DNA from 4 places in the Buttiauxella sp. BIGb0552 genome. Region 4 is predicted to be linked to each of the others. Evidence: predicted binding sites of a transcription regulator. Region 4 holds the regulator's gene; each other region holds the start of a gene.
The links. The regulator PhoB, encoded in region 4, activates phosphate uptake and scavenging genes when phosphate is short. The targets are predictions, from matches to a motif close to CTGTCATAAAACTGNCNNAT.

Region 1: the regulator PhoB is predicted to act here: its motif matches at 4,454-4,473, upstream of EDF88_RS23135 (MIP/aquaporin family protein).
Region 2: the regulator PhoB is predicted to act here: its motif matches at 3,887-3,906, upstream of EDF88_RS06545 (phosphoethanolamine transferase).
Region 3: the regulator PhoB is predicted to act here: its motif matches at 3,825-3,844, upstream of pstS (phosphate ABC transporter substrate-binding protein PstS).

The regions. Positions count from the first base shown of each region.
Region 1 covers NZ_SODY01000010.1:29,932-38,165, forward strand. Annotated here, with positions in the region: gene hslV (ATP-dependent protease subunit HslV) at 90-620, shown strand; gene hslU (HslU--HslV peptidase ATPase subunit) at 630-1,964, shown strand; gene menA (1,4-dihydroxy-2-naphthoate polyprenyltransferase) at 2,041-2,970, shown strand; gene rraA (ribonuclease E activity regulator RraA) at 3,063-3,548, shown strand; gene zapB (septal ring assembly protein ZapB) at 3,800-4,039, opposite strand; gene EDF88_RS23135 (MIP/aquaporin family protein) at 4,609-5,460, shown strand; gene glpK (glycerol kinase GlpK) at 5,482-6,996, shown strand; gene glpX (class II fructose-bisphosphatase) at 7,146-8,156, shown strand.
Region 2 covers NZ_SODY01000002.1:370,985-379,218, reverse strand. Annotated here, with positions in the region: gene rhtA (threonine/homoserine exporter RhtA) at 292-1,179, opposite strand; gene ompX (outer membrane protein OmpX) at 1,549-2,049, shown strand; gene EDF88_RS06545 (phosphoethanolamine transferase) at 2,118-3,704, opposite strand; gene mntS (manganase accumulation protein MntS) at 4,024-4,152, opposite strand; gene mntR (manganese-binding transcriptional regulator MntR) at 4,343-4,813, shown strand; gene EDF88_RS06530 (SLC13 family permease) at 4,813-5,931, shown strand; gene EDF88_RS06525 (Cof-type HAD-IIB family hydrolase) at 5,972-6,787, opposite strand; gene EDF88_RS06520 (MFS transporter) at 6,784-8,007, opposite strand; gene EDF88_RS06515 (TetR family transcriptional regulator) at 8,113-8,234, shown strand, end outside.
Region 3 covers NZ_SODY01000005.1:405,457-413,690, forward strand. Annotated here, with positions in the region: gene pstB (phosphate ABC transporter ATP-binding protein PstB) at 1-719, opposite strand, end outside; gene pstA (phosphate ABC transporter permease PstA) at 767-1,657, opposite strand; gene pstC (phosphate ABC transporter permease PstC) at 1,654-2,616, opposite strand; gene pstS (phosphate ABC transporter substrate-binding protein PstS) at 2,696-3,736, opposite strand; gene rluF (23S rRNA pseudouridine(2604) synthase RluF) at 3,871-4,602, opposite strand; gene EDF88_RS17060 (MFS transporter) at 4,922-6,193, shown strand; gene glmS (glutamine--fructose-6-phosphate transaminase (isomerizing)) at 6,266-8,095, opposite strand.
Region 4 covers NZ_SODY01000002.1:842,441-850,674, forward strand. Annotated here, with positions in the region: gene phoR (phosphate regulon sensor histidine kinase PhoR) at 361-1,668, opposite strand; gene phoB (phosphate response regulator transcription factor PhoB) at 1,691-2,380, opposite strand; gene sbcD (exonuclease subunit SbcD) at 2,592-3,809, shown strand; gene sbcC (exonuclease subunit SbcC) at 3,806-6,961, shown strand; gene mak (fructokinase) at 7,020-7,931, opposite strand; gene rdgC (recombination-associated protein RdgC) at 8,057-8,234, shown strand, end outside.

The DNA of each region.
Region 1 (8,234 bases), on a different contig from region 4:
CAAGTAAGTGATTCGGGTGACTGAAAGCAGCCAACGCAACTGCAACTTGAATTATGACGGGTATAGCTGATGCAATAAGGGGTCTGCTCGTGACAACAATAGTAAGTGTGCGCCGTAACGGCCATGTCGTAATCGGTGGTGATGGTCAGGCCACGCTCGGCAATACTGTAATGAAAGGCAACGTTAAAAAAGTACGTCGTTTGTATAACGACAAAGTGATTGCCGGTTTTGCTGGCGGCACTGCGGATGCCTTTACCCTATTCGAACTGTTTGAGCGCAAGCTAGAAATGCACCAGGGCCACCTGGTGAAAGCTGCGGTTGAACTGGCAAAAGACTGGCGTACCGATCGCATGCTGCGCAAGCTCGAAGCGTTGCTTGCCGTCGCCGATGAAAATTCATCTCTTATCATCACCGGTAATGGTGATGTGATTCAGCCAGAAGATGATCTGATTGCAATTGGTTCAGGTGGCCCGTATGCGCAGGCAGCGGCACGTGCACTTCTTGATAACACCGAACTGGGTGCTCGTGACATCGTAGAGAAATCGCTGGGGATTGCCGGTGATATCTGTATCTACACCAACCATTTCCATACTATTGAAGAATTAGCGTCTAAGGCGTAAGGAATCCCCATGTCTGAAATGACTCCACGCGAAATTGTCAGCGAACTGAATAAACACATCATTGGCCAGGACAATGCCAAGCGTTCCGTGGCGATTGCGCTGCGCAACCGCTGGCGCCGTATGCAGCTTAATGAAGAGCTGCGCCATGAAGTTACGCCAAAAAACATTCTGATGATCGGCCCAACCGGTGTCGGTAAAACCGAAATCGCCCGTCGTCTGGCAAAACTTGCCAACGCACCGTTCATCAAAGTCGAAGCCACCAAATTCACCGAAGTGGGTTATGTTGGTAAAGAAGTTGATTCTATCATCCGCGATCTGACCGATTCTGCGATGAAAATGGTTCGCCTGCAATCCATCGAGAAAAACCGCTACCGCGCCGAAGAAATGGCCGAAGAGCGCATTCTTGATGTGCTGATCCCACCAGCTAAGAACAACTGGGGCCAAAACGAAACGGCACCTGAGCCATCTACCGCGCGCCAGTCTTTCCGTAAGAAATTGCGTGAAGGCCAGTTAGACGATAAAGAAATTGAGATCGATCTGGCTGCAGCACCGATGGGCGTTGAAATCATGGCTCCTCCTGGCATGGAAGAAATGACTAGCCAGTTGCAGTCAATGTTCCAGAACCTGGGCGGTCAGAAGCAAAAACCACGCAAGCTGAAAATCAAAGAGGCGATGAAACTTCTGATTGAAGAAGAAGCCGCGAAACTTGTGAACCCGGAAGAACTGAAGCAAGACGCCATTGATGCCGTCGAGCAACACGGTATCGTGTTTATCGATGAGATCGACAAGATCTGTAAGCGTGGTGGCAACAGCTCCGGCCCGGACGTTTCCCGTGAAGGCGTTCAGCGCGACTTACTGCCACTGGTCGAAGGCTGCACCGTTTCGACTAAACACGGAATGGTCAAAACTGACCACATCCTGTTTATCGCATCTGGCGCATTCCAGGTAGCAAGTCCGTCAGACCTGATCCCAGAATTGCAGGGTCGTCTGCCAATTCGTGTGGAATTGCAGGCACTGACTGTCGAAGATTTCGAGCGCATTCTGACTGAGCCGAACGCGTCTATCACCGTGCAGTACAAAGCATTGTTGGGCACCGAAGGCGTGAATATCGACTTCACCGAAGACGGTATTCGCCGCATTGCTCAGGCTGCATGGCAAGTGAACGAGTCCACCGAAAACATTGGTGCGCGTCGTCTGCACACTGTTCTGGAACGCCTGGTTGAAGACATCTCTTACGATGCCAGCGAGATGAACGGCCAGTCCATCCTGATTGATGGCGAATATGTCAGTAAACATCTGGATGAGTTGGTAGCAGATGAAGACTTGAGCCGTTTTATCCTATAATCGCGCTCAACGTATTTTCTTCATTTGAAATGGAGGGCTTATGCCCTCCATTTTTTTATATCTAACAGAGAGAACTATGAGCGAATCGCACTCTGTAAGCACGACTCAAGCCTGGCTTGAAAGCTTGCGCCCACGCACATTACCACTGGCATTTGCCTCTATCGTCTGTGGATCCGCGTTGGCTTTCTGGCAAGGCGTGTTCAACCCCACAATTGCATTGCTGGCACTACTGACTGCCGGGTTACTGCAAATCCTCTCAAACCTGGCGAATGACTACGGTGATGCGGTAAAAGGGAGCGACAAAGAAGACAGAATCGGGCCATTGCGCGGAATGCAAAAAGGCGTGATTACCCAGGCGCAGATGAAAAAGGCGCTGATTATCACAGTGGTATTAATCTGTGTTTCTGGTCTGGCGCTGGTCGCGGTTGCTTGTCGTACGCTGGCAGATTTTCTCGGTTTCCTGGTGCTCGGTTTACTGGCCATTATCGCGGCTATTACCTACACCGTCGGAACTCGTCCGTATGGTTACATGGGACTTGGGGACATTTCAGTACTGGTCTTCTTTGGTTGGTTAAGTGTGGCTGGTACCTGGTATCTTCAGGCTCATGCTCTCGCCCCGTTAGTGTTTTTACCCGCGACAGCTTGCGGATTACTGGCAACAGCTGTGCTGAACATCAATAACTTGCGTGATATCGACAGCGACCGTGAGAACGGTAAAAACACACTGGCTGTGCGCCTGGGCCCAGTACTTGCCCGTCGCTATCATGCCTGCCTGCTAATGGGTGCGCTGGCGTGCCTTGCGGTATTTAACCTGGTGTGGTTGCAAAGCCTCTGGGGATGGCTGTTTGTGCTTGCAGCACCGTTACTGATTAAGCAGGCGCGTTTTGTGTTACGCGAGAAGGAACCTGTTGCGATGCGCCCAATGCTTGAACGGACAGTAAAAGCCGCATTGCTTGCTAACGTATTGTTTGCGGTAGGAGTTGTGCTCAGCACGGTGTCGCTTTAGCTGACAAATATCAATTAACAATTGATGATTTTGCCAACAGTTGAGATTAAGCGATATACTGACAACTCATGCAGCAACAGAACCTTAATCCTATGAAATATGATACTTCCGAGCTTTGCGACATCTACCAGGAAGATGTCAACGTCGTTGAACCGCTGTTTTCCAACTTCGGTGGGCGGTCGTCCTTTGGCGGGCAAATCATCACAGTGAAATGTTTCGAGGACAACGGATTGTTGTATGATCTGCTCGAACAAAATGGCCGTGGCCGAGTGCTGGTCATCGATGGTGGCGGCTCTGTTCGCCGTGCTTTGATTGACGCAGAACTTGCCCGTCTGGCGACTCAAAATGAGTGGGAAGGCATCGTGGTATACGGTGCAGTACGCCAGGTAGATGACCTGGAAGAACTGGATATTGGTATTCAGGCAATTGCCGCCATTCCTGTTGGCTCTGCTGGCGTTGGCGTTGGCGAAAGTGACGTGCGCGTTAACTTTGGCGGCGTGACATTCTTCTCCGGCGACCATCTGTATGCGGATAACACCGGCATCATCCTTTCCGAAGATCCCCTCGATATTGAATAACCCAATCGAATAACAAAACGGGCGCCCTAAGGCGCCCGTTCTTTTTCTGGTCGAATAAATCGATACCCTAAATAATTCAAGTTGCAGGACAAAAGGCTTCAGACTTTTGAACAGCGCTTGCGCTGGCCCCACCGGGGCGAGGCTCAGCCGAGTAATGCGGCAATTGAGTGAATCCCCAGGAGCTTACTAAAGTAAGTGACTGGGGTGAACGAAAACAGCCAACGCCCCTGCAGCTTGAAGTATGGCGGGTATTAGACTTCTTCCATCTTACCCAGCAGCGCATGCAGACGATCCTGCCAAACGTGCTGCTGTTCTTTCAGAGAATTGTTTTCGCGCACTAATTCTTCATGGTTGCTCTGAGACTGCTGAACTTGCTGAGACAAATTGTTGTTGGTCTCTTTCAGCTCTTCAATTTCCATTTGCAGCAGGGTAATGGTATCAATCGCCTGCTGTACTTTTGCTTCCAGTTTCTCAAACACTTCAAATGACATTTCTGAACCTCTTCTGAATTGCAAGGCGTTGATGGATGTCTATACCCGTTAGCATTCGAGTTGCAGGTAGGCGGCCAGGGAGCTTATCCCGATGAGCTTACTTCAGTAAGTGATTCGGGTAACTGAGCGCAGCCAACGCCCCTGCAGCTTGAAGGATGATGGGTATAAATCCCCGTTCCGGATATTCCCCGAAGACACCTTATGAATATATGCGCTCCACGCAGCGTGTCTCGATTGTAAGTAGCGTAAGTAGCCGTGTCCAGCGAGTTCAAGCGCTCTTTGCATAACATAACGTTTTTCAGCATATGCCGAATGACCATGAGCGCTAAAATCACTATTTGTTAACGCATTGATTACTTCCATGAGCGTTTGCGTTGTCTTTTCTGGGTGATAATGCGCACACTTCAGCGCGAAATCGCTCATTTTTATGACGAACAACACAAATTTAAAGTTCGATATTTCTCGTTTATGTTCGTTAACGATAAATTAACACTATGCCTACATGGCACCTGCGCGGCAGGGAAGCCCGAACAAACAATAATCATTAATTTTGCCTTCAGGACCCTACTATGAGTCAGTCAGCTCCATCAACCTTGAAAGGTCAGTGCATCGCCGAGTTCATGGGTACCGCGTTGTTGATTTTCTTTGGTGTCGGATGTGTCGCCGCCTTAAAAGTCGCGGGCGCAAGCTTCGGGCAGTGGGAAATCAGTATCATCTGGGGTTTGGGAGTAGCTATGGCTATCTACCTGACTGCAGGAGTTTCCGGTGCACATCTTAACCCGGCGGTGACTATCGCACTTTGCCTGTTCGCATGCTTCGATAAACGCAAAGTGGTGCCGTTTATTCTTTCGCAAGTTGCAGGTGCGTTCTGTGCCGCAGCTTTGGTCTATGGCCTGTATTACAATTTATTCCTCGATTACGAGCAGACGCACCACATGGTACGCGGCAGTGTGGAAAGCCTGGATTTGGCAGGTATCTTCTCAACCTACCCTAACCCACACATCAATCTTGTGCAGGCGTTTGCCGTAGAGATGGTGATCACAGCCATTCTGATGGGCGTTATTCTGGCGCTGACTGACGATGGCAACGGCATCCCGCGTGGCCCGTTAGCACCATTGCTGATTGGCTTACTGATTGCGGTAATCGGTGCCTCAATGGGTCCGTTGACCGGATTTGCGATGAATCCAGCACGTGACTTTGGCCCGAAACTTTTCGCCTGGTTAGCTGGCTGGGGCGATGTCGCCTTCACCGGTGGCCGCGATATTCCTTACTTCCTGGTGCCTGTATTTGGCCCGATTGTAGGCGCGGCTCTAGGTGCGTTTGGTTACCGTAAACTGATTGGCCACCATTTACCTTGTGATGTTTGTGTTGAAGATGAAGAAAAATCCAGCACATCCACACAACAAAATGCTTCTTTGTAAGACTGACTTCAGGACAAAATTATGACCCACGAAAAAAAATATATTGTCGCACTCGATCAGGGTACAACCAGCTCCCGCGCCGTCGTCCTGGATCATGATGCCAACGTTGTTAGCGTGTCACAGCGCGAGTTTCAGCAAATCTATCCAAAAGCTGGATGGGTAGAGCACGACCCAATGGAGATCTGGGCAACACAAAGCTCCACGCTTGTAGAAGTGCTGGCTAAAGCGGACATCAACTCCGACCAAATCGCCGCAATAGGTATCACTAACCAGCGTGAAACCGCGATTGTCTGGGAAAAAGAGACCGGCAAACCAATTTATAACGCCATCGTCTGGCAGTGCCGTCGTACCGCAGAGATCTGCGAGCAGCTCAAACGCGACGGCCTGGAAGAGTACATCAAATCAGCAACCGGGCTGGTTGTTGACCCGTATTTCTCCGGCACCAAAGTGAAGTGGATTCTTGATCACGTTGAAGGTTCCCGCGAACGCGCGCGCCGTGGCGAATTGCTGTTTGGTACGGTCGATACCTGGCTTATCTGGAAAATGACTCAAGGGCGCGTGCACGTTACTGACTACACCAACGCCTCCCGAACCATGTTGTTTAACATCCACGATCTCACCTGGGATGACCGCATGCTCGAAGCGCTGGATATCCCACGCGAGATGCTGCCAGAAGTGCGTAAATCCTCCGAAGTTTACGGCCAGACCAACATCGGTGGTAAAGGCGGTACGCGTATTCCTATCGCCGGGATCGCCGGTGACCAGCAGGCGGCACTCTTCGGCCAGCTGTGCGTGAAGGAAGGGATGGCGAAAAACACCTACGGCACCGGCTGCTTTATGCTGATGAACACCGGAACTCAGGCGGTTAAATCGACTCACGGTTTGTTGACGACGATTGCTTGCGGCCCACGCGGTGAAGTGAACTATGCGCTGGAAGGCGCAGTATTCATGGGCGGCGCGTCTATCCAGTGGCTACGCGATGAGATGAAACTGATTAGCGACGCGACTGATTCCGAGTACTTTGCAACGAAAGTCAAAGACACCAACGGCGTATATGTCGTCCCTGCGTTTACCGGTCTGGGCGCTCCTTACTGGGACCCGTATGCCCGTGGCGCTATCTTCGGTCTGACTCGTGGCGTCAATGCAAACCATATTATCCGCGCAACACTTGAGTCCATCGCTTATCAGACTCGTGACGTACTGGAAGCGATGCAGGCTGATGCTGATATTCGCCTGCACGCTCTGCGTGTGGACGGTGGTGCGGTGGCGAACAACTTCCTGATGCAATTCCAGGCCGACATTTTAGGTACACGCGTTGAGCGCCCTGAAGTGCGTGAAGTCACGGCGTTAGGTGCTGCTTATCTTGCAGGCCTGGCCGTTGGTTTCTGGCAGAACCTGGATGAAGTCAGCGAGAAAGCGGTTATCGAAAAAGAGTTCCGCCCGGGTATCGAAACCACCGAACGTAACGTCCGTTATGCTGGCTGGAAAAAAGCAGTTAAGCGTGCGCTGGCGTGGGAAGACCACGACGAAAGTTAAGTTCTGACACCACCAACCTACTCTCTCCCTATTCCGGGAGAGAGTAGAGGTGAGTGAGTTCCAAATCCACAGCAACACTCCGCCTTCCCCGACGATTCCTCACCTGTGCTAAAATGCGTCGCAATTAAGCTTCTTAAAATGAGTGTGCGATGAGACGAGAACTGGCGATTGAATTTTCCCGCGTAACTGAAGCCGCAGCACTGGCTGGTTATAAATGGTTGGGCCGTGGCGATAAAAATACGGCGGATGGCGCAGCCGTTCACGCCATGCGTATCATGCTTAATCAGGTCAATATTGATGGCCAGATTGTGATTGGTGAAGGAGAAATCGACGAAGCGCCGATGCTCTACATTGGCGAAAAAGTCGGGACCGGCCAGGGTGATGCAGTAGATATCGCGGTTGACCCGATTGAAGGCACCCGCATGACCGCCATGGGTCAGGCCAACGCGCTGGCGGTGCTGGCTGTGGGTGACAAAGGTAGTTTCCTCAACGCCCCAGACATGTACATGGAAAAACTGATTGTTGGCCCTGGCGCTAAAGGCATTATCGACCTCAATCTGCCGCTGGCTGAAAACCTCTATAACATCGCCGTTGCGCTCAACAAGCCACTGAGTGAACTCACCGTAACTATTCTCGCCAAACCGCGCCACGACGCCACCATTGCCGAACTGCAAAAGCTTGGCGTACGCGTTTTCGCCATTCCTGATGGTGATGTTGCGGCATCCATTCTGACCTGTATGCCTGATAGCGAAGTCGATGTGATGTACGGTATCGGCGGCGCACCTGAGGGCGTGATTTCCGCAGCAGTTATTCGCGCGTTGGATGGCGACATGCAAGGCCGCTTGTTAGCTCGTCACCACGTCAAAGGCGATAGCGAAGAAAACCGTGTGATGGGTGAGAAAGAACTTGAGCGCTGCAAAGCGATGGGCATTGAAGCGGGTGTAGTATTGAAACTCGATGATATGGCGCGTAACGACAACGTGATTTTCTCCGCGACCGGTATCACCAAAGGTGATTTGCTGGATGGCATTACCCGTAAAGGGAATATGGCGACCACTGAAACATTGCTGATCCGTGGTAAATCGCGCACCATTCGCCGTATCAAATCTATTCACTATCTCGACCGCAAAGATCCAGACGTACAAACGCATATTCTGTAAGACTGCCGTTTGTCTGAATGAGCTTTCCAGCTTTAACCGGCTGGAAATCTCACAGTTTTCTGGTGAAGATAGGACAAT
Region 2 (8,234 bases), 470 kb from region 4:
TGATGTTATGTCTAATTGAATTACCGGAAATAAGTATAGCACCGGATTTTGATTTTAATGGAGCAGGTTATACCTATCAGACAAATAGCATTTTCAGGATGGATTTTAGTAACTGATTGTTAGTAGTGGATTTTAAACTTATTGTTGCAAGGCGTTACTTAAATAAACAAAGCGTGATTATTAAATGGGAATAATTTTTGTTTGTATCTAAGAATAAGTCTAAATATTAATACTTGATTGCGAGAGAATATTTACCGTGGTCACAATAACCACGGTATATAATATGGGTAATTAATTTACGTCAACGCTGGTAATCTGAGCTTCACGTTTGATGGTCAGTGTTGAACCGATGGACGCTGCGATAATTGACAGTAGTGCAAGCCATTGTACAAGCGTCAGATGTTCACCAAGGAAGAGCATGCCAGACAGCGCCGCAAGTCCAGGCTCCATGCTCATCAACGTACCAAAAGTGCGTGTGGGTAAGCGTGTAAGAGCGATCATTTCCAGAGAGTAGGGCAGAGCCGTCGATAAAATCGCGACACCCAGACCGAGCGGTATTAGTGACCAGTGCCAAAGCGCTTCACCCGCCTGCCAGGCGCCAATTGGGACAAAAATAACAGCCGCGATTAACGACCCGAAAGCCACTGTTGCCGGGCCGTGATCGGCCCCCGCTTTTTGGCCAAATAGAATGTAAATCGCCCAGCAAGCACCTGCACCCAAAGCAAAAGCGGCCCCCGCTAAATCAACGCTCGAAATCGACTGCCCGAGCGGCAGCAGGAACCACAAACCCAACACCGCAAGAATTACCCAGACAAAATCAACGGCACGGCGCGAAGCAAACAACGCTACGGCAAGCGGGCCGGTGAACTCCAGGGCGACGGCAATACCCAAGGGAACAGTCTGAATAGATAAATAGAAGAGGTAGTTCATTCCACCAAGAGCCAGGCCATACATCAGCAAGGGGAAACGTTGCTCTGCTTTAAAACGCAAACGCCATGGTTTGAAAATCACCACCAAAATTAGCGTACCCAACGCAAGACGCAGTGCTGTAACACCTGGCGCACCAACCAATGGGAACAAAGATTTCGCAAGTGAAGCGCCACTTTGAATTGAGGTCATAGCAATTAAAAGAACGACGATGGGTAACCAAACTGGGGTTTTACGTGGCGATAGCGGCATCCTGCTTCCTGTCAGTCAGTGTCTAATTCGGTCAAGAAAATAAAAGTAACCCCAGTGTAAATGAATAAGTTATGGCTGGTTGAGAATTCATTGAAAAAAATAATTGTCTGATGCAGTACCATAACAGCCTGATTGCGTAAGTTTTGTTCAGGTGAGTTTAAGAATTATCTGGATGACGATGTTGCGATTCATGCCAATAATTAGCGCGTTTTTGGTTAAAAGCGCTGCAAATTGAAGGGACTACGATGTAATGGAAATGTTCTGTTACAGGAAAGGAATCGTTAGACAACGTAAATGTCGCAGAGTTTCTTACACAATTTTGATATATTAAAAACTTAGAAGTTACTTGAAGCACATTTGAGGTGGATTATGAAAAAAATTGCATGTCTTTCAGCACTGGCTTGTGTTCTGGCCGTTTCCGTTGGTACCGCATCTGCAGCTAGCACCGTAACTGGTGGCTACGCACAAAGCGATATGCAGGGCAAAGCTAACAAAGCTGGCGGTTTCAACCTGAAATACCGTTATGAAAACGACACCCCGCTGGGTTACATCGGTTCTTTCACTTACACCGAGAAAAACCGTAGCGAAGCTGACGTTTATAACAAATCACAATACTACGGCATCACTGCTGGTCCAGCTTACCGCATCAACGATTGGGCAAGCATCTACGGTGTAGTCGGTGTTGGTTACGGTAAATTCCAGACTACTGGCGCAACTGATACAAACACCAGCGACTACGGTTTCTCCTACGGCGCAGGTATGCAGTTCAACCCAATTGAAAACGTTGCTCTGGACGTTTCCTACGAGCAGAGCCGCATCCGTAATGTTGATGTTGGCACCTGGATCGCAGGCGTGGGTTACCGCTTCTAATTTCACTTTAACTAGTGAAAATAAAAATCCGCCCATAGTGGCGGATTTTTTTATCTCTGCAATTTGAGTTAGCGCGTTTTAGTTTCAAACACATCCGTCTGCAAATGAGTATAGTCCACCTTCTTAAGCTTAAAGTTGGTGATGTAGACAGGCCCCGCGTTCTGCTCAGAAATGAACTTGTACTTTGGCGTTAACTCTTTGGTTTTAATCCCCGTCCAGGCTGAGAAGAAATTCAGGAAATCGTTCGCTGAACGCCGTGCTTTTATCTGGCGATGTTCTTTATCATCACTTGATAGCACCATAAACGGCACCTGGAAGTTTTGCTGGAACTCATCATCATGCGCCAGATATTGCACCTTGGTGCCGCGTTCTTTGATGGCAAGACCGTGATCGGAGAAGTAAGCCATCGAGAAACTTTCACCGCTATTTTGCAGCTGCTGATAGAGTTGTTTTAGCAGGTCGTCGGTTTGCGTCATGCTGTAGATATAACAAGAGGTCTCTTTCGACTGAACGAAATCTTTATATTTACCCTGAGTACGGTCGCAAGCCTGTGGGTGTGAACCCATCAAATGCAACACAATCAGCTGTGGAGTGGTGCGCGGGGTGGCAAATACTTGTGCCGTCATCTTAAGCAGCGCTTCGTCACGGGTGTTTTTATCCGCTTCAAAATCCCCACTTTTCAGGAACTGTACTTCATCAGCACGCTTGGCGATGCTGGCGATGGCAGTGTCGTATTCACCAATTTGCCCCTGGTTTGAGAACCACCAGGTCTGGAAACCAGCACGGTTTGCCAGCGTAATAATGTTGTCCTGATATTGCGGTTTGCCATCAATGACGCGGTTAAGCGTCATGCCCAGCGATTTCTGTGTGGAACCACTGGCCGATACATAATCCATGAAGATATTGCCATTCACCTTGCTTGCGAACGGGGTGTTATCCCAGTGACCGCCGAATGCACCTAACGCATCGCGACGCGCGCTTTCACCAATCACCACTACATAAATTTGGTACTTTGGTTTAACCGCCAGCACATTCCAGGTGTCCTTCATTTGTGAGAAGGCCTGCATACGAGTTTGTTCGTCAATGACTTCCTGGTTGTTAACCACTACATCTTTAACAAAGCGGAATACTGGATAACCAGAGTCTTTGATTTTGAACACGCCACCGTAAGCCAGGTTTTGTACTGGTGCGACAAAGAAGCAGACCACGCTCACCACCAGACATAAACTGTCGAAATGGCACCATGATCTTTTTTTCGGTGTGACTTTGCGCCGTACGGCGATAACACCGAGCACCAGAATAAACACCGACACCAAATAGCTGTACCACGGGAAAATAGTCATCAATTCCGTGGATTCTTCGAAGTTGGTCGAATGCAGGGCAAGCAGGGTATTAAAGTTCGGCGAGCCGTAGGCCTGACCAAAAGGGAAATACATTGCAGCAATCAGGCTGCAAATCGCCAGCAAACCTTTTTGTAATTTGGGCGCGCTGCGCCACAACAGCATTAATACGCAACTAAATGCGACTGCGTAGAGAATGCTAAATTCATAACCGAGTGCGAAGTTAATCAGTAATGACTGCAGGAAATAAAAGCCAGTCCACGGATTGAGCGCAATTGCGCGGGTCGTCAGGGTATCTTTAACCGTTAAATTCATGTTTATCGAGATCTACTAAACGCCATGCGAAAACCCTGGCGACGAGGGTAAGAACCTGCCTGACAGACGGAAAAGAAAGGAAACTGGACCGCATCTGCGGGCCGCTTCATGTTCAGGGCTGCAAGAAGATAGAGCGGTACGATAAGAAGATCAACTGATAAGCGAAATGTGTTTTGCGAAGCCGGTAACAAATCCGACAAATGATAGGGTTAAAGCCCGAAAACGCGGGATACTCACTGAATCTATTTAAATGAAAAATGACAAACAGGCGAAAGAAACCATTCAGAGAGACTGAAGGAGAAGAAGGCAGGGCGACTGCCTACGACTTCGGTTTTTCGCCCTGCTGTGGTTTCCCGGAAACCCAATCACACAACATATTGAGCAGCATTAGCCGCACTTGAAACGGGGAATGTGTAAACACGCTCATACACCTCTTAAATTCGTTCATTTTTTCCTCCTCTTAACATCTGCTGCCCTTAGATCCTTTAAAGGCTGACTGCATTACATACAGATATAGCATAGGCTATATTGTATAGCTATTGCTAATTCGTTAAATTTTTGTGCTTCCGAGCTGCTGGTTTACAATGGGGCCAAATGTCGTCATTGGACGATGCCGTGCCACTGTTAGAGGAAGCATCATGAGCCGTACTACGGGCCAAAAAAATAAACAGAAAGTGATGCCGTTGGTAAATGTTGAAGAGCATGTCGAAGGCTTTAGGCAGGTGCGGGAAGCGCATCGCCGTGAATTAATTGATGATTATGTTGAGCTGATTTCTGATTTAATTCGCGAGGTTGGAGAGGTGCGCCAGGTTGATATGGCCGCACGTCTGGGAGTCTCCCAACCTACGGTTGCAAAAATGTTAAAAAGACTCGCCTCGGTTGGGCTTATTGAACAAATTCCATGGCGCGGTGTGTTTCTGACTCCGGAAGGGGAGAAACTGGCGCAAATGAGTCGTGAACGTCATCAGATCGTCGAAAACTTTTTCCTCGCGCTGGGTATTAGTGCAGAAACTGCAAGAATTGACGCCGAAGGTGTTGAGCACCACGTTAGTGAAGAGACGCTGGAAGCATTTCGCCTGTTTAGTGAGAAGCGAGGGTTCACGCAGTAATGTTGCTCAACCTGGTTCGTCCCTTTGCGCGCGACCGCTTTCTTCATCTATTGCTGCTTGTCGGTGTGGCGCTGAGTTTTGTTGCGCCATTTCAGCCGAAGAGTTGGGTCCATGCTATCGACTGGCACACCATCATTACGCTCGCAGGTTTAATGATGTTGACCAAAGGCGTGGAGCTAAGCGGTTATTTCGATGTGCTGGGCCGCCGCATGGTGAAGCGTTTTGATAACGAACGAACCCTGGCGATGTTTTTGGTCAGCGCAGCGGCTCTGCTTTCTACATTTCTGACTAACGATGTCGCTCTGTTTATTATTGTTCCGTTGACCATTACGTTGAAGAAACTATGTGCGATACCGACCAGTCGGCTCATCATATTTGAAGCCCTGGCGGTGAATGCCGGGTCGCTGCTCACACCGATTGGCAATCCGCAGAATATTTTGTTGTGGGGGCGGTCGGGTTTATCGTTTGGCGAATTCACCTGGCAAATGGCCCCGCTGGCGCTGGCGATAATGGCCAGTTTGCTTGTGTTGTGCTGGTTCTGCTTCCCCACTAAAAAGCTTATCTATCAGACTCACGATAAACGCCATGACTGGCAGCCGCGATTAGTGCTGAGCTGCTTGGTACTTTACGTTGTATTTATTGTTTCACTGGAGTTAAAGCAGGAGATCTGGGGACTGGCTGTGGTGGCTGTAGGCTTTTTGCTACTGGCGCGCCGGGTGTTACTGAGTATCGACTGGAGTTTGCTGCTGGTGTTTATGGTGATGTTTATCGACGTTTACCTGATAACGCAGTTGCCGGTGTTACAGCATGCGCTGGCGGGGATTAATCAGCTTTCAAGCGGCGGGTTGTTTGCTCTGGGCATAGGTTTATCGCAATTTATTAGCAATGTTCCATCGACCATTTTACTGCTCAATTACGTTCCGGCCTCGGTGTTACTCGCTTTTGCGGTAAACATCGGCGGTTTTGGCCTACTACCGGGCTCGCTGGCAAATCTGATAGCTCTGCGCATGGCTAACGATCGCCGCATCTGGATACGCTTTCACTACTATTCATTGCCGATGCTGTTGTGGGCGGCTGCGGTAGGTTACGGTCTGCTGGTGCTACTAAAACAACTGTAGGGCGGCAGAGGAGAGGGGCTTTACCGCCCCTCGCTTCGTATTACGCGTTAAACGGCGCTTCTTTCTTCAACACTTTTTCAATCACATCCAGCACACCTTGCTGGTTGCAATGCCCAGCCTGAAAAGAGGCAATTTGTTTGATTTTTTCAGGGGCATTTGCCATCGCAAAACCATATTTGGCCTGGCGCAGCATTTCTATATCGTTGCCGCCGTCGCCAAAGGTCACGACTTCGCTGTCATCAATACCCCATTTTTCCTGCAATATCCGCAAGCCATTGGCTTTATGAATACCTGGAATAATCAGATCAATCGAGCCGTGACCGCTGGTGACTGGGACCATCACACCATCAAGAATTTCAGACAGGGAGTTCATGGTGTCATCTAATAGGCTATCAGGCAGATTCAGCGCGAACTTAAAGAACACATCGTCAAGATTCGCGAAGTTTTCTACCAGCTCCAGGCGGTGATAGTAGCTACGCGCCATGGTGATAAAGGCATCGTCATAGCTTTTCAGGGTATAGCCGTTACGTTTGCCACAGGCGATGATATCCACATGCGGCAGTGTCAGCAGGTGGTCAATAACCGTATTGAATTGTTGCTTTGTTAGCTCGCCATTGAAGGTGTCTTTTTCTTCACTCACTACCCAGCCGCCATTATCGGCAACGAACGAGATCTCGTGGGCAATCTCCGGGAAAAATGAAATCAACTGGAAATACTGGTTGCCACTAGCGACCACAAAACGAATCCCTTGCTCTTTCATCTGTGCATAAAGTTCAGCAAAGCGTGCGCGGTTGTACTCTTTGTTATCGTTCAGGAACGTACCATCCATGTCGACGGCAATTAATTTCACACTCATCGAACTCTCCCTTCAAGCGAGTTAGTAACAAGGTCTGTAGGTTTTGCGACCGCTTTCGCGACCAGGGCTGCGACGACCATCAAACTTAATACGACTAACATGGCAAGGCGCAGGCCGTAATGCTCACCGAGGAAGCCAAGCAGCGGTGGCCCCACCAGGAATGCAATATAACCCGATGCAGCAACCACGCTTACGCGAGTCGCCGGATCTGGGCCGGTATCGCCTGCGGCCGAAATGGTTAATGGGAAACCGAGCGAGGTGCCCAATCCCCATAAAATGACAGAAATACCCGCCACAAAGGCGTTATCGACAAAGATGATTAGACCAATACCCAAAATGCCCATCAACGCGCAGGCCCGCACTACCGTCACGCGGCTATAACGGTCAATAAACCAGCCGCCTGTAAAACGCCCGACTGTCATGCCCAGAGTAAAGCCGACATAAATCATCGAGCCAGATGTTGGGTTAAAGCCATGGCCATCCACCATCAAAAGCGGCAGCCAGTCATTCGCTGAGCCTTCGGCAAACGCCATCGCCAGCACAATGGTGCCGATTAATATCAGTTGGAGATCTTTATAAAAGGGCGGGTGGGGCTCGTGCGGGTTTTCTGCATCTAAGGCTGTGTTGCTCTTACCTACTCCATGCGGAATGGCGGTAATGGCAATAACAATTGGCGTAATGACGAGCAGGCCAATGACCAATAAGTGCCCATAGGCGCTGAAATTGAGGGCAGTTAAACTCATGCCGATACCCGCGCCTACAAGAGTGCCGAGGCTATAGAAACCATGCATCATCGGTAACACGGTCTTTTTCAGCAACCCTTCAACAATGGCACCTTCGACGTTCATCGCCACTTCCGCTGAACCAAGTCCGGCTCCCAAAATGGCTAAGCCCAGAGCAAATAGCACCGGTGAGGAAAGGTATAGCGCAATGCCCATAACCAGCATGCCGGTTACCATTAATGTCATACCACTGCGGATGATATTGCGAGTCCCAAAACGCTTAACCAGCCAGCCGGAGCATAAAATTCCGCTCATCGAGCCCACCGATAGGCCAAACAGCACAATCCCCATACCCGCAGTCGAAACACTTAACGTGTCGCGAATGGCTGGAGTTCGTGTGGCCCAGGAGGCCATAACCAGACCGGGCAGAAAGAAGAAGGCGAACAGCGCCCAGGTGCGAAGTTGAGTGGCTTTGCGATGGCTAATGGCGGCGGACATAGAAATACCGGTTGGCGGTGAATACAAATTACACTAGCAAGTTTGTGTACATTTGTACATATTGCCTGGTAAACTCTTTTAGTTAGTTATTACCGAGCGAAAATGATGAGCAAAGCCCCAAGGCGCAACGATCCAGACCGGCGAGCCCGCATTGTGGAAGCCACGCTGGATATGCTGGTAGAACACGGTATTAGCCATATCACGCACCGTAAAATTGCCGAAGCAGC
Region 3 (8,234 bases), on a different contig from region 4:
AACAGCGTGTCGGTTTCGCTAAATTCAATCAGCTCACCCAGGTACATAAACGCTGTGTGATCTGAACAACGGGCCGCTTGCTGCATGTTGTGGGTAACGATCACCACGGTGTAATCTTCTTTCAGCTCAGTGATCAGCTCTTCAATACGACCGGTCGAGATTGGGTCAAGTGCTGAACACGGCTCATCAAGCAACAACACTTCCGGGCGAATCGCGATACCGCGTGCAATGCACAGACGTTGCTGCTGGCCACCGGAGAGACTGTATCCGCTCTGGTGTAATTTATCTTTGGTTTCATTCCACAATGCGGCTTTGGTCAAAGCCCACTGCACACGCTCGTCCATGTCGCTGCGTGACAGCTTTTCAAACAGACGCACACCGAACGCGATGTTGTCATAAATCGACATTGGGAATGGCGTCGGCTTCTGGAATACCATGCCGACTTTGGCACGCAGCAGGGCGATATCCTGGCTTTGGGTGAGGATGTTTTCCCCATCCAGCAGAATCTCACCTTCGGCACGCTGCTCTGGATAGAGCGAGTACATTTTGTTGAATGTACGCAGCAGGGTGGATTTGCCACAGCCTGACGGGCCAATGAATGCGGTAACCTGGTTCTTAGCGATATCCAGATTGATGTTTTTCAGGGCATGGAACTTACCGTAATAGAAGTTCAAATCACGAACCTGAATTTTGTCTGGGGTAGTATCGACCATACTCATCTGTTTCTTAATCTCCATCCGACGCCGCCTTTGCCGCGTCGCAAAATTTAACCGTGTTTACTCTTTGAGAAAATCACGCGCGCCAGAATATTTAGCAGCAGTACGCAAAGGGTAATAATCAGAACGCCAGCCCAGGCTAACTGTTGCCATTCGGCAAATGGGCTCATCGCAAATTTGAATATCGTCACTGGCAAGTTGGCAATCGGCTGCATCATGTCAGTGCTCCAGAACTGGTTGGAGAGCGACGTGAACAGCAGCGGGGCGGTTTCACCCGCGATACGAGCAATCGCCAACAATACCCCGGTAATAATCCCGGAAACAGAAGCCTTCAATGTAATTGCGGAAATCATCTTCCACTTTGGCGTGCCCAGAGCGTAAGCCGCTTCACGCAGGCTATCTGGCACCAGTTTCAGCATGTTTTCCGTAGTACGAATCACGATTGGCACCTGCAACAGCGCCAGTGCAATCACACCAGCCCAGCCAGAGAAGTGCTGCATCTTCGCGACAACAATGGTGTAAACAAACAGGCCGACGACGATGGATGGGGCTGAAAGTAGGATGTCGTTAATAAAACGAATCACTTCTGCCAGCCACGATTTACGTCCGTACTCCGCCAGGTAGATACCCGCCATGATGCCAAGCGGCGTACCAAACACGGTCGCCCACAGGATTAACAGGCCGCTACCCGCAAGGGCGTTGGCTAAACCACCACCTTCGGTGTTTGGCGGTGGTGTCATTTCGGTAAACAGCGCAATCGACATACCATCGATACCGCGAGTCACCGTAGAGAATAGTATCCACACCAACCAGAACAGGCCAAACGCCATGGTTCCCATTGAAAGTGTCAGAGCAATGCGGTTTTTGAACCGACGACGTGCCTGCATTTTGCGGCGTGATTCTGCGAGCGCCGCGCGGCTTTGCATTTCCATTGTCGTCATGAACGCGCTCCTTCATTCTTCGCCAGACGCATAACCATGAACTTAGAGATAGCCAGTACGATAAAGGTGATCACAAACAGAATCAGGCCAAGCTCCATCAGCGCTGCGGTGTGCAGGCCAGATTCCGCTTCAGCAAATTCGTTCGCCAGTGCAGAAGTAATACTGTTGCCCGGCATATACAGCGAGGCGTTGTCGAGCTGGTAAGTGTTACCGATGATAAAGGTCACTGCCATGGTTTCACCCAGAGCACGGCCCAGACCCAACATCACACCACCAATCACGCCGTTTTTGGTAAACGGTAAAACGATGCGCCAGATAACTTCCCATGTGGTGCAGCCAATGCCGTAGGCCGACTCTTTCATCATCACAGGGGTTTGTTCAAATACATCACGCATAACGGCTGCAATGTACGGAATGATCATAATGGCCAGTATTACGCCTGCGGCGAGAATACCGATACCGAATGCCGGGCCAGAGAACAGCTCGCCAACAATCGGCACAGAAGAGAGCACATTGCCGACAGGTTCCTGGAAGTATTTCGCAAACAGCGGAGCAAAGATAAACAGGCCCCACATGCCGTACACGATACTTGGGATTGCAGCCAGCAGTTCGATGGCGATACCCAGCGGGCGGCGCAACCAGTTTGGTGCAAGTTCTGTCAGGAACAGCGCGATACCGAAACTCACCGGTACAGCAATTAACAGCGCAATGAACGAGGTGACCAGCGTGCCGTAAATCGGCACCAGCGCACCATAAATATCATTTGGAGCATCCCACTCTTTAGTCCACAGGAATGAGAAACCAAACTTCTGGATACTCGGCCAGGAGGAGATGATCAGGGAGATGATGATGCCACCCAGCAGAAATAGCACAATCAGCGCAGCCAGTTTTACCAGCGCACTGAAAATGACATCACCTTGTTTGCCAGGAGCTTTGAACACCGGCTTACTTACTGCCATAGCTTACTCTTTGTAGTGTTGGGTTTACCCGGCGTAAGTTACTCTATACACCGGGTTTTATCACCCGAGCTTTAAAAAATTAGTACAGCGCCTTACCGGAGCTGTCTTTCACGTTGGTCTTCCATGCAGCACGAACCTGCTCAACCACAGCGTCTGGCAGAGCGGCGTAATCCAGGTCACTTGCCTGTTTAGCACCGTCTTTATATGCCCAATCGAAGAACTTCAGCACTTCAGCGCCTTGCTCTGGGTTTTTCTGCTCTTTGTGAACCAGGATGAAAGTGGTGGACGTGATTGGCCACGCGCCGTCACCTTTCTGGTTAGTCAGATCCTGAGCGAATGATTTGCTCCAGTCCGCACCCTTCGCTGCATTAGCAAAGTTTTCTTCCGAAGGTGCTACTGGCTTACCATCTGCTGAAACCAGTTTGGTATAAGCGAGGTTGTTTTGCTTAGCGTAAGCATATTCAACATAACCAATTGAACCCGGCAGGCGTTGAACGAAGGCTGCGATACCGTCGTTACCTTTACCGCCCAGACCCGTTGGCCAGTTTACCGTTGAGCCTGCACCGATTTTAGATTTCCACTCTTCGTTCACTTTCGCCAGGTAGCTGGTGAATACGAAGGAAGTACCGGAACCGTCAGCACGACGCACAACGGCGATATTCTGCTGTGGCAATTTCATGCCTGGGTTGAGTTTAGCGATTGCTTCGTCATCCCATTTTTTGATTTTGCCCAGGTAGATGTCACCCAGAGTTTTACCGTCGAGCACCAGCTCACCGGATTTCACGCCAGGCAGGTTAACTGCCAGAACGACACCGCCGATAACAGTCGGGAACTGGAACAGCCCTTCTTGTTGCAGTTTATCTTCAGCCAGAGGAGCATCAGACGCACCGAAATCCACGGTGTTAGCAATGATTTGTTTAACGCCACCGGAGGAGCCAATACCCTGGTAGTTAACTTTGTTACCAGTTGATTTATTGTAGGTATCTGCCCATTTGGCATACACCGGCGCAGGGAATGTTGCACCGGCACCAGTCAGGCTTGCAGCGGCGTTTGCGCCAAAAGCAGTCAGGGATAAGGTCGCGGCGACAACAGTTGCGACAGTGGTACGCATAGCTTTCATAGTGTCTCCTGCAGAGGTGAACGTAAATCGTTGTTTAGTGGATGCAGGATAGAAAATAGGACAGTTTGGTGACAGTTAAATGTATTAAATATGACAGTTTTATGACAGACAGCTTTGCTGCATATTTCTACCTGTCACACTGCTGATTCTGAGTGCTTAATCCGCTTCAATAACTCGCTTTTTTCCTCGCCAGTTAAATGGCGTGATTCCCCTAACGGCAACCCTTCCAGATGGATATTCATGATACGGATTCGTTCAAGCCGGGTGACTTCATAGCCAAAATATTTACACATTCGGCGGATCTGACGGTTCAACCCCTGAACTAATGTGATGCGAAATATTTGGGGGGATTCTTTTGTCACTTTACAGGGTTTGGTTACCGTACCCAGTATCGGAACTCCCACGCTCAACCCAACAATAAACTCGTCAGATATCGGTTTGTTGACGGTGACGACATACTCTTTTTCGTGATTGTTACCAGCGCGTAGAATTTTATTCACTACATCACCGTGGTTGGTCAGTAAAATGAGTCCCTGCGAATCTTTATCCAGACGCCCGATAGGAGAAACGCGTTTGTCGCTATGAATGAGACCGCTGATGTTATCGCGCACACTCTTTTCCATTGTGGTGATGATGCCTACAGGCTTATTCAAAACCATCAGCACGAGATCGTTGTCATCACGTGGTGCAATAAGCTGACCGTTTAGCTTCACCACATCCCCGGAAAATACCTGAGCGCCAAAACTCGCCTGCCTGTCATTAATAAACACTTCGCCCTGCTCAACGTAATGATCGGCCTGACGGCGGGAGCAGATACCGCAATCGCTAATGTACTTATTAATTCGTATGGGTGAATCGGCGGGCATTTCGCGGTGCGTATCATTCATATTTTGCATAATCACCATTTACTCATCACTTAAAGAAATGTGACACACGTCACATACGTTACCCGTTAGGGGTAGATTACACACAAAAAATTGAGATGAATCACAAATAAAAGTGAAACACAGGTTCATTATCAACACATAGTGTGATCTACATAACAAAAACAAGTCCAGGATGGGCCAAACCAGAATCCTCGACGTCTTCTGAAGCGCCGCTGATTTTTATCTCCTCTGAATTATTTAATTGCCTGCTGCCTTGCAGCGGTCAGGCCACTTATTGCTTGAAAAACGGGGATTCGTTATGCGCAAAACAGGCCACAAGCGCTGGTTTATGCTGTCACTGGTGACATTAGGCACCATTCTTTGTTATTTAACCCGAAATACTATTTCTGCCGCAGCGCCAACATTACAGAGCGATCTGCACATTACCACCCAGCAATATTCTTACATTATTGCGACATTTTCGGCCTGCTACACCATTGCACAGCCTATTGCTGGCTATCTGCTTGATACATTAGGCACTAAAGTGGGTTACACCATTTTTGGCCTGATGTGGGGCGTGTTCTGCATTGGTGCGTCATTTGCTACCGGCTGGAAAGGTCTGGCAATGTTCCGTGGTCTCGGCGGTTTCGCCGAAAGTGCGATGATACCTGCTGGTTTGAAATCAGTAACTGAATGGTTCCCGGATACTGAACGTTCGGTAGCAGTGGGCTATTTCAACGTTGGTTCCTCTATTGGCGCGGTTATTGCTCCTCCACTGGTCGCATGGGCAATCTATATCAGAGACTGGAGACTGGCGTTTATTATCGTCGGTGTTTTCAGCGTGCTGTGGGCAGCTGGTTGGTATTTCACCTATAACCGCCCGTCAAAAACCAAATCACTGTCCCGGGAAGAGTATCTCTATATAACCGATGGGCAGCCTGAGAAACCAAAGGTTGAGAAAGTCCGTATTGGCCGCCTGCTCAAACAACGTAAGTTTTGGGGTATCGCATTACCGCGTTTCCTGGCTGAACCTGCGTGGGGGACGTTTAACGCGTGGATCCCGCTGTTTATGGTCCACACCTACGGCTTTAACCTCAAAGATATCGCTATGTTTGCCTGGATCCCGATGCTGTTCGCTGATTTCGGCTGCATCATTGGTGGTTACCTGCCAGGTATGTTCCAGAAAGCTTTTGGCGTGAATATCGTGGTATCCCGCAAGCTGGTGGTCACAATGGGTGCTGCACTGATGATTCTGCCAGGCATGGTCGGTTTGTTTGGCAGCCCGATGGTTGCGATCGCACTGTTGTGCGTTGGCGGCTTTGCCCACCAGTCATTGTCTGGCGCGCTTATCACGTTGTCTTCTGATATGTTCGACTCCAACGAAGTCGCCACCGCCAACGGTTTTACCGGCATGGCAGCCTGGACTGCCAGCACCATGTTTGCACTGGTTGTGGGTGCTCTGGCCGACACGGTTGGTTTCAGCCCGTTGTTCGCGGTGCTTTCCGTGTTCGACGTAATCGGGGCAATTGTCTTGTGGGTTCTGCTGAAATCCCCTGAAGAACCAAAACTGGTGACGCAGGAAGATAATTGATTTAGCAGTAAAAAGGCCGGTTGTGCTTAGCGCAACCGGCCTTTTTTATTTTGCGTGTCTATTTAGAACGGCTTATTCAACCGTCACTGATTTCGCCAGATTTCGTGGCTGGTCAACGTCGGTGCCTTTGATCAGCGCAACGTGATAAGACAGCAACTGCAACGGTACGGTATAGAAGATAGGTGCAATAACTTCTTCTACATGCGGCATCTCAATGATGTGCATGTTGTCGCTGCTGGCAAACCCTGCATCTTTATCTGCAAATACATACAGATGGCCGCCACGCGCGCGCACTTCTTCGATATTCGATTTCAGCTTTTCAAGTAATTCGTTGTTTGGTGCCACAACAATAACCGGCATATCTGCATCAATCAGCGCCAGCGGGCCGTGTTTCAGCTCGCCTGCCGCATACGCTTCGGCGTGAATATATGAAATCTCTTTGAGCTTCAGCGCGCCTTCCATTGCGATTGGGTACTGATCGCCACGGCCTAAGAAGAGCGCATGATGTTTGTCAGAGAAATCTTCGGCCAATGCTTCAATGCGTTTATCCTGGGACAGCATCTGCTCGATACGGCTTGGCAGTGCCTGCAAACCATGAACAATGTCTTGCTCAATAGAGGCATCAGCACCTTTCAGGCGGCTCAGTTTCGCCACCAGCATCAGCAAGACGGTCAGCTGAGTGGTAAACGCTTTGGTAGATGCCACACCGATTTCAGTGCCTGCGTTGGTCATCAGCGCCAGATCGGACTCACGCACCAGAGAAGAACCCGGCACGTTGCAGATTGCCAACGACCCCAAATAGCCCAGTTCTTTAGACAATCGCAATGCTGCAAGGGTATCTGCCGTTTCGCCAGACTGGGAAAGGGTGATCATCAGGCTGTTACGACGCACCGCTGATTTACGGTAGCGGAACTCAGATGCGATTTCGACATCGCAAGGCACACCTGCTAGTGATTCAAACCAGTAACGCGAAACCATGCCTGAGTTGTAGGAGGTACCACACGCGACAATTTGAATGTGCTCAACCTGAGACAACATTTCATTGGCCTGCGGGCCAAGCTCAGAGAGATCGATAGCGCCATGACTAATGCGGCCAGTCAGGGTATTTTTAATCGCGTTCGGCTGTTCGTAGATCTCTTTCTGCATGTAGTGGCGATAAATACCTTTGTCGCCCGCGTCATATTGCAGACTGGATTCGATATCAGGGCGTTTAACCTGCTCACCTTTGGTATCGAATACTGTTACAGAGCGACGAGTTACTTCCGCGATATCACCTTCTTCGAGGAAGATGAAGCGACGGGTGACTGGCAGCAAAGCAAGCTGGTCGGATGCGATAAAGTTTTCGCCCATGCCCAGGCCGATAACCATCGGGCTACCTGAACGAGCTGCCAGCAGCACGTCTGGGTTACGGGTGTCCATGATAACGGTGCCGTAAGCGCCGCGCAGTTGCGGGATAGTACGCAGCACAGCTTCACGCAGACTACCGCCTTGCTCCAGTTCCCAGTGAACCAGGTGAGCAATAACTTCGGTATCGGTTTGTGAAACGAAGGTGTAACCGCGACCCTGTAGAGCTTCACGCAGCGGTTCATAGTTTTCGATGATACCGTTATGAACCACCACAATATGTTCGGAAACATGCGGGTGAGCGTTAACTTCTGATGGTTCGCCGTGAGTCGCCCAACGCGTGTGCGCAATACCGGTGCCACCATGCAGCGCAGTTTCCGCGGCGGCTTCAGCCAGCTTATTCACTTTACCCAGACGGCGCAGACGGGTCATATGACCTTTTTCGTCAACAACTGCCAGGCCCGCAGAGTCATAACCACGGTATTCCAGACGACGTAGTCCTTCGAGAAGGATTTCAGCGATATCACGTTGCGCGACCGCGCCAACAATTCCACACATAAGATTAGATTCCTGATAATGGCATTACGCCATGTGTTGTCGCTGACCTGTTTTACCCGTCGCCTTTCGCACTACATATGCGTTGGCTGCACGAAATTCTTTGGGTAAATATCCCGTTTTCCGGGGCCCCGAGCCTTGT
Region 4 (8,234 bases):
TATACGGGTTAACTCGGCATAAAAGCGGCAATTGGTAGTTACGACAGCGGAAAATCCTTTCCTGGATCGGTGGAGAAGAATAGTTGTTTGAATTACCACTCAAATCCAGTCGGTCTACCAATTACAGGGGCGCAATTAAAACGCTTATAGCGTTTGAAGGCAAGAAGGGATCCAAAAACCAGATTGATATCCTTAAATTAGCCAGAAAGTTAGAGGATAAGTTTATCCATCAGAAAATATCATGGTCGTTTGTGCGGTCAAATTACAACCAATCGAGGATTATTGATTTACATCTGAGCAAAAAAAACACAGACCAGAAGACTGGCCTGTGGAAAGTGTTTTTGACACAGCCAGAGCAAGCTACTCTGGCTGAACCACTTTTTCGTTAACGATAAGACGCTCAGGCAGTACAAAGGAAAAGGTCGTTCCTTTACCCGGCTGGCTTTCAATATGAAGACGCGCATCATGATGGCTCAAGGCATGTTTCACTATCGCAAGCCCCAGCCCGCTGCCACCGGTTTGCCGTGAACGCGCTTTATCCACGCGGTAGAAACGCTCGGTCAGGCGTGGAATGTGTTCGGCTGAAATGCCCGGTCCCGTGTCCGCAACGCTAAAGCACGCCCCACCCGCAGCCCGTTTCCAGCTCACGGTAATATGTGTGCCATCTGGCGTATGGTTTACGGCGTTATAAACGAGGTTTGAAATCGCACTGCGCAATTGTTCTTCATTACCAAACACTTTTAAAGCCGGATCAATATCAAACTGTAACGTCTGTCTTTGCTGGCTGAGAGTTTGCGCTTCGCGCTCCACCACACGCAACATCAGTGGCACATCAATCTTTTCATTGAGCACCATCGCGGGTGCAGCTTCAATTTTTGACAACGTGAGAAGCTGCTTAACCAGCCCTTCCATACGCGAGGTTTGTTCGCGCATCGTGCCCAACGCTTTCTCGCGCAGCGGGCCTTCAAGGGTTTGATCCTGCATCATCTCCAGATAACCTTGCAGCACCGTTAACGGTGTACGCAGTTCATGGCTGACGTTGGCAAAGAAGTTGCGACGCGCCCCTTCAAGCTGGTGCATCTGAGTCACATCACGCGCCACCAGCAGCCACTGTTCGTCGCTATAAGGCATTACGCGAAATTCCAGATGGCGGCCATTATTGAGTACCAGTGTCAGCGGGCGAGCAAAATCTTTCTGCGACAAATAGCGGGTAAATTCAGGGTAACGCAGCAAGTTAAGGATGTTCTGCCCGTTATCATCCGGCCAACGCAGTCCCAATAATTGTTGAGCAAGTCCATTACACCAAAAAATCGTCCCTTCTTCGGTGGTCAGTACGACCGCATCGGGCAATGATTCTGCACCGCTACGAAAGCGCTTAATCAAATTGCCTAATTCTTTTCGGCGCTTTTTATTACGCAGTTGCATCTGATGCAGGCCGTACAACAGCGGGTCCCAACTCCCCCGCCCCGGCGGAGGTGTCATGCTGCGATCAACCCACAACCACCACGACAGACGCAGCAGATTCCAGAAATGCCAAACCAGCAGCCCAGTGACTGCCAGTAATAAAAACCACGGTAAATGGCCAAAAATAAGGCCTAAAATGACGGCCGGTATACAACAGAGCACCAGCTCCAGTACCAGCCTTTTCCATGACAACCGTTCCAGCACGCGTCACTCTCCTGATAAGGAATTAAAAGCGGGTTGAGAACCGATAACCCGTACCGCGTACTGTTTGTACCATTCTGTCATGTCCACTATGTTCGAGCGCTTTGCGTAACCGACGAATATGTACGTCAACCGTTCGGTCTTCGACATAAACATTGGTGCCCCATACATGATTGAGCAATTGTTCACGGCTATACACCCGCTCCGGGTGTGTCATAAAGAAGTGCAGTAGCTTAAATTCTGTTGGCCCCATATCCAATGGGTTTTCCCCGGTCATCACGCGATGCGACGACGGGTCTAGAATCAGCCCCTGCATATCGATCACTTCTTCTACCGCCATCGGAGAGATACGGCGCATCACAGCTTTAATACGCGCCACCAACTCTTTCGGAGAAAACGGCTTAGTAATATAGTCATCGGCCCCGACTTCGAGACCTCGCACACGGTCTTCCTCTTCCCCACGCGCAGTCAGCATCATCACCGGTATATCACGCGTCATAGCTTCACGTTTCAGGTGCTTAATAAACTGAATACCGGAGCCGCCTGGCAGCATCCAGTCCAGCAGAATCAGATCGGGGAAAGGTTCGATAAGCAAGTTCACTGCACTGTCATAATCTTCCGCTTCAACTGGCTGAAAACCGTTTTGCTCAAGCACAAAACTGACCATCTCGCGGATTGGAGCTTCATCTTCTACGACCAGAATGCGTTTCGCCATGATTTGTCTTGTCCAGGGAATAATTATTGTTGTTTCAATGCGGTGCCATTATGCGTCAGATTTATGACAGATTTATGAAAAAAATGACTGTTCAGCAACCCATCAATTTCATTTATGACACAGAGACATATGCCGTTTTCGCCTTGCCCCTGCATCTTCAAGGGCGACGTGTATATAATCGGGACTTCATTTTTAAGCCACCGGACAGGTCATGCGCATAATTCACACATCAGACTGGCATCTTGGTCAAAATTTTTATACCAAAAGTCGCGGTCCTGAGCACCAGGCTTTTCTTGAATGGCTGCTCAAAGCTGCCGTTGAAAATGATGTGGATGCCATAATCGTTGCGGGTGATATTTTTGATACCGGCTCACCGCCAAGCTATGCGCGAGAACTGTATAACCGCTTTGTGGTGCAACTCCAGGCGACGGGATGCTCGCTCGTGGTGCTGGCAGGAAACCATGATTCAGTGGCGACGCTCAACGAATCCCGCGAGCTTATGGCCTGCCTGAATACATATGTGATTGCCAGTGCCCGCCATGATGCAAGCCAGCAAGCTATCCGGCTCAATACCAAAAGCGGCCAGGCGGGTGCGATTCTGTGCCCAATCCCGTTTTTGCGCCCACGCGATATTCAAAGCAGCCAGGCGGGGCTGTCCGGCCATGAAAAACAGCGTTCTTTAATGGAAGCCATTAGCGAACATTATCAGCAGTGTTATCGCGCAGCCTGCGATTTGCGCGCTGACGCGAAGCTGCCGATTATCGCCACCGGGCATTTAACGACCGTCGGCGTGACAAAAAGCGATGCAGTGCGTGACATCTATATTGGCACGCTTGATGCCTTCCCGGCGCAGCATTTCCCGAATGCCGATTACATAGCGCTTGGCCATATTCATCGTGCGCAATTAATTGGCGGCACCGAACATATCCGTTACAGCGGTTCACCTATTCCGCTAAGTTTTGACGAAACCGGCAAGACCAAGAGCGTTTATCTGGTTGAGTTTGCCGAGGGTAAACTTCATGAGGTCACCCCACTGACTGTTCCAGTTAGCCAGCCGTTAGCGGTTATCAAAGGCTCGCTGTCTGAAATTGAACAGCAACTAGAACAGTGGCGCGATGCCCCGGCAGAACCCAAAGTGTGGCTGGATATCGAAATCGCCACCGATGAATACCTGCATGATATGCAACGCCATATCCAGCAAATCACCGAAACGCTGCCAGTAGAAGTGGTGTTGCTGCGCCGTAGCCGTGAGCAGCGCGAACGCGTTATCGCCCAGCAGCATAAAGAAACCCTGAGTGAACTCACCGTTGAGGAAGTTTTTGAACGCCGCCTGGTTCAGGAAGAGACCACCGAGGAGCGTGCGCAGCGCTTGCGCACCCTGTTTGCTCAAACCGTTGCCAGTCTGCATGACACGGAGGAACAGGCATGAAAATCCTTAGCCTACGGTTAAAAAACCTCAACTCCCTGAAAGGGGAATGGAAAATTGATTTCACCAGCGAGCCTTTTGCCAGCAACGGATTGTTTGCTATAACCGGGCCAACTGGTGCGGGGAAAACCACGCTGCTCGATGCTATCTGCCTCGCGCTTTATCACAAGACGCCGCGCCTCAATACCGTCTCACAGTCGCAAAATGATCTGATGACTCGCGATACAGCCGAATGTCTGGCGGAAGTGGAGTTTGAAGTAAAAGGTGTTGCCTACCGCGCATTCTGGAGCCAGAACCGGGCACGCAACGCGGTAAACGGCAATCTACAAGCCCCGCGTGTGGAGCTGGCAGAAGTAGCCAGCGGCAAAATAGTCGCCGATAAGGTCAAAGATAAGCTCGAGATCACCGCCAAATTGACCGGGCTGGATTACGACCGCTTTACCCGTTCGATGATGCTATCCCAAGGGCAGTTCGCTGCCTTTTTAAATGCCGATGCCAATGACCGTGCCTCGCTGCTCGAAGAACTGACCGGCACTGAAATTTACGGCACCGTTTCTGCGGCAGTGTTCGAAAATCATAAAAATGTGCGCAGCCAACTTGAGAACCTGCAAGCCCAGGCTGCGGGTGTAGCGTTATTGAGCGAAGAGCAGCGCCAGCAGCTTGCTGAGAGTTTGCAGGCACTTACTACTGAAGAAAAAGTACAGCTTGCAGAACAACTTAAACTCCAGCAACACCAGCAGTGGCTCGGCCTGCTTTCACAGCTCACACAGAAGCATACACAGACCCAACAGGCCTTGAATGCTGCAACCCTCGCAATAACAGAGGCGGCACCGCAGTTAGAAAAACTCACCCGAGCGCAACCCGCAGAAAAACTGCGCCCGGACTGGAAACGGTTACAGGAATTACAAACCACTCTACAAGCCACGCGCATTAAAACTGAGGAAGTGAACACTCGCTTACTTCAGACAAAGGCACGCCGCCAGCAGACACGGCTCGCAGCAGCAAGCCAGGCTGCAAAACTGACTGAAGAGGATACTCAGCTTCAGGATTGGCTGAAAACCCACGGACATTTTCGCTTGTGGGGGGCAGAACTGGCAGGCTGGCGCATGGCTTTCAGCCAGCAACAGCGTGATGCCACTCAGCTACAAACTTTGCAACGAGATATCGATGCCAGCCAGAAAAAACTCGCTCTGCTGCCTGTCATTGAATTGTCTCTTAGCGCAGATGAAGTTAGTGCTCATTTACAGACGACGATTGCCGCGCGCCCTCAGCGCCAGAGGCTTGCAACGCTTCAACCGCAGCTCTCCTCATTACTCAAGCGCAAAGCTCTTCAGCAACAAGAGCTCGCCATTCTTGAGAAACAGATTACCGAAGGCGATGCGCAGCTGGTGCTTAAACGCCAGCAATATAAAGAACGCCGCCAACATGAGAGTGATTTGGAGAAAGTATGCGAATTGGAAAAACGCATTGTCAGCCTGGAAGCTGAACGCGCCCTTTTGCAACCTGAGCAACCTTGCCCACTGTGCGGCTCCACGCAACACCCGGCGGTCGCTGATTACCAGGCGATACAACCAGGTGAAAACCAGCAGCGCCTGGATAAATTAAAACTGGAAGTAGCAAGCCTTGCAGAAGCGGGCTTTGCGATGAAAGGCCAGCTTGATACACAGCGCAAACAACGTGAAAACCTGATTCATACCATCAAGACCCTGGATGAAGAAGAAAACGAGCTGCGCGCTCACTGGCAACAACTGTGCGCCAGCCTGCAATTGGTGCTGGCACCCGAAGATGATATTCAGCACTGGCTCGAAAGTGAGGAGCAGCGCGAACAGCAGCTGCATCAGCTTAGCCAGCGCATTGTGCTGGAAGAACAGCTAACTCAGGCGAACGTCCAGCATCGTAAACTTGCCGATGAAATTGCAACCCAACGCGAAGCGCTGAACACAGCCCTGGAAAATGTTGGCCTGCAACATCCCGCTCACGGTGAAGAAAATAACTGGCTGGCGCAGCGACAGCAGGAATCGCAACTCTGGCAGCAACGCAGTGAACAGTTACCGCGTTTGCAGCAACAACTGGCAAGCCTTGAGGGTGTGTTAAATGCCTTTATTGACGATGGCACCGTGCCAGCGTTGCTATCCGAAAGCGAACAAATCGCAGAATTACAAAACTGGCACCAGCTGCACAGCGATTGCATTGCCCTGGAAAGCCAATGGCAAACACTGCAACAGCAACTGCAGCAAGAGGAAACTCGTGTTGCTCAGGCAAACGCGCAATTCCTAAGTGCGCTTACCGCAAGTCCCTTTACCGACGTGGAATCATTCCAGGCGGCGTTGCTGGATGAAAATGAACGCCAGATGCTTGAGCAGAAAAAACAGCAGCTTGAGCAACAACACCAGCAGCAAACCGTGCTCTGCCAGCAGGCTGAGAAAGCGCTAGCGGAGCATACTGCTGCTCGCCCGCAAGCACTGGCGGAAGATACACAGCTGAGCGAGCTGCAAGAACAGTTAGCCCATTGCAACCAGCAGTTGCGCGAGAACACCACTCAGCAAGGCCAGATTCAGCAGCAATTGCGCCACGATGCTGAAAACCGCCAGCGCCAACAAGGGCTGATGCAGGCCATTGTAGAGTGCCAGCAGCAAGTTGAAGACTGGGGTTATCTCAATGCGCTGATTGGCTCAAAAGAAGGCGACAAATTCCGTAAGTTTGCTCAGGGGCTGACGCTAGACAACCTGGTATGGCTTGCCAACAACCAGCTCAACCGACTGCACGGGCGCTATTTGCTGCAACGAAAAGACAGCGAAGCGCTGGAATTACAAGTGGTGGATACCTGGCAGGCTGATGCGGTGCGTGACACGCGTACACTTTCTGGTGGCGAGAGTTTCCTGGTCAGCCTTGCGCTGGCACTGGCGCTCTCCGATCTGGTGAGCCATAAAACGCGTATCGACTCGCTATTCCTGGATGAAGGCTTTGGCACGCTGGACGCCGAAACATTGGATACCGCGCTAGATGCGCTGGATACGCTTAATGCCAGTGGAAAAACCATTGGCGTCATCAGCCACGTCGAAGCTATGAAAGAGCGCATTCCAGTACAGATTAAGGTGAAGAAGATTAACGGGTTAGGCGTGAGTCGCCTGGCGAAGGAGTTTGCTGTCGGTTGATTTTTGCGGATGACGCTGCGCTTACCCTATCTACGAGCGCAGCGTCATAGGCCCGCTTTTATTTCTCTAATGGCCACAACCATGCAGCACCACGTACACCGCTGGAATCACCGTGCACCGCTTTACGAATTGGGGTTTCGCACTCGCCACCAAATACCCACGGTTTCACTAGCTGCGGCACCGTTTTGTACAAGCGTTCGTTATTGCTCATCCCACCGCCCAATACAATCACATCGGGATCAAGAATATTGACGATGTGCGCCAGTGATTTTGCGATACGCATTTCATAACGCGCGATCGCCAGTTCAGCGACAGGATCTTGTTGATCGACTAAATGCATGATCTCATTGCCTTTGAGCTTTTTCCCGCTCAGGCGATGGTAATCGGTGCCAAAGCCGGTACCGGAAATAAAGGTTTCGATGCACCCGTGTTTGCCACAGTAGCAAGGCACTTCCTCGCGAAAACGCAGCTCGTCTTCGTCCATCCAGGGCAATGGGTTGTGCCCCCACTCGCCCGCAGTACCGTTGCCACCAATCAAACTGCGGCCATTAATGGCGATACCTGAGCCACAGCCGGTTCCGATGATCACCGCAAAGACAATCGCTGCCCCTGCCGCTGCACCATCTATGGCTTCGGAAACCGCCAGGCAGTTGGCATCGTTTGCCAAACGCACTTCACGGCTTAGCGCATCGCATAAGTCTTTATCGAAAGGTTGGCCATTGAGCCATGTTGAGTTGGCATTTTTTACCACTCGGGTATAGGGCGAGATCGAGCCAGGAATACCAATGCCGACCGTTCCCTTCTCACCAGTGGCCTCTTCAGCCAGGCGAACCAATTCAGCAATGGTGCCAATGGTTTGCTGATAATCATTTTTCGGTGTTGGCAGGCGATGACGGAAAAGTTGTTTACCATCATCCGCCAGTGCGATCACTTCTGTTTTTGTTCCACCTAAGTCGATACCAATGCGCACAGCGATGCCCTCATTTAATTAGTGTTATCAACAGAATAGAAGTGTGGCCCTGTAAAGGCAATGAAACACAGCGGCTGATTCGCTATCATGCCCGCTGCGTTTAACTGACAGTCCGGGAAATAATCATGCTGTGGTTCAAAAATTTAATGGTTTACCGTTTAAGCCGTGACATCACGCTTTCAGCGGATGAGATGGAAAAACAGTTGGCCGCGTTTACTTTCACCCCATGCGGTAGCCAGGATATGGCGAAGACCGGCTGGGTGTCGCCAATGGGTTCGCACAGCGATGCATTAACCCATGTAG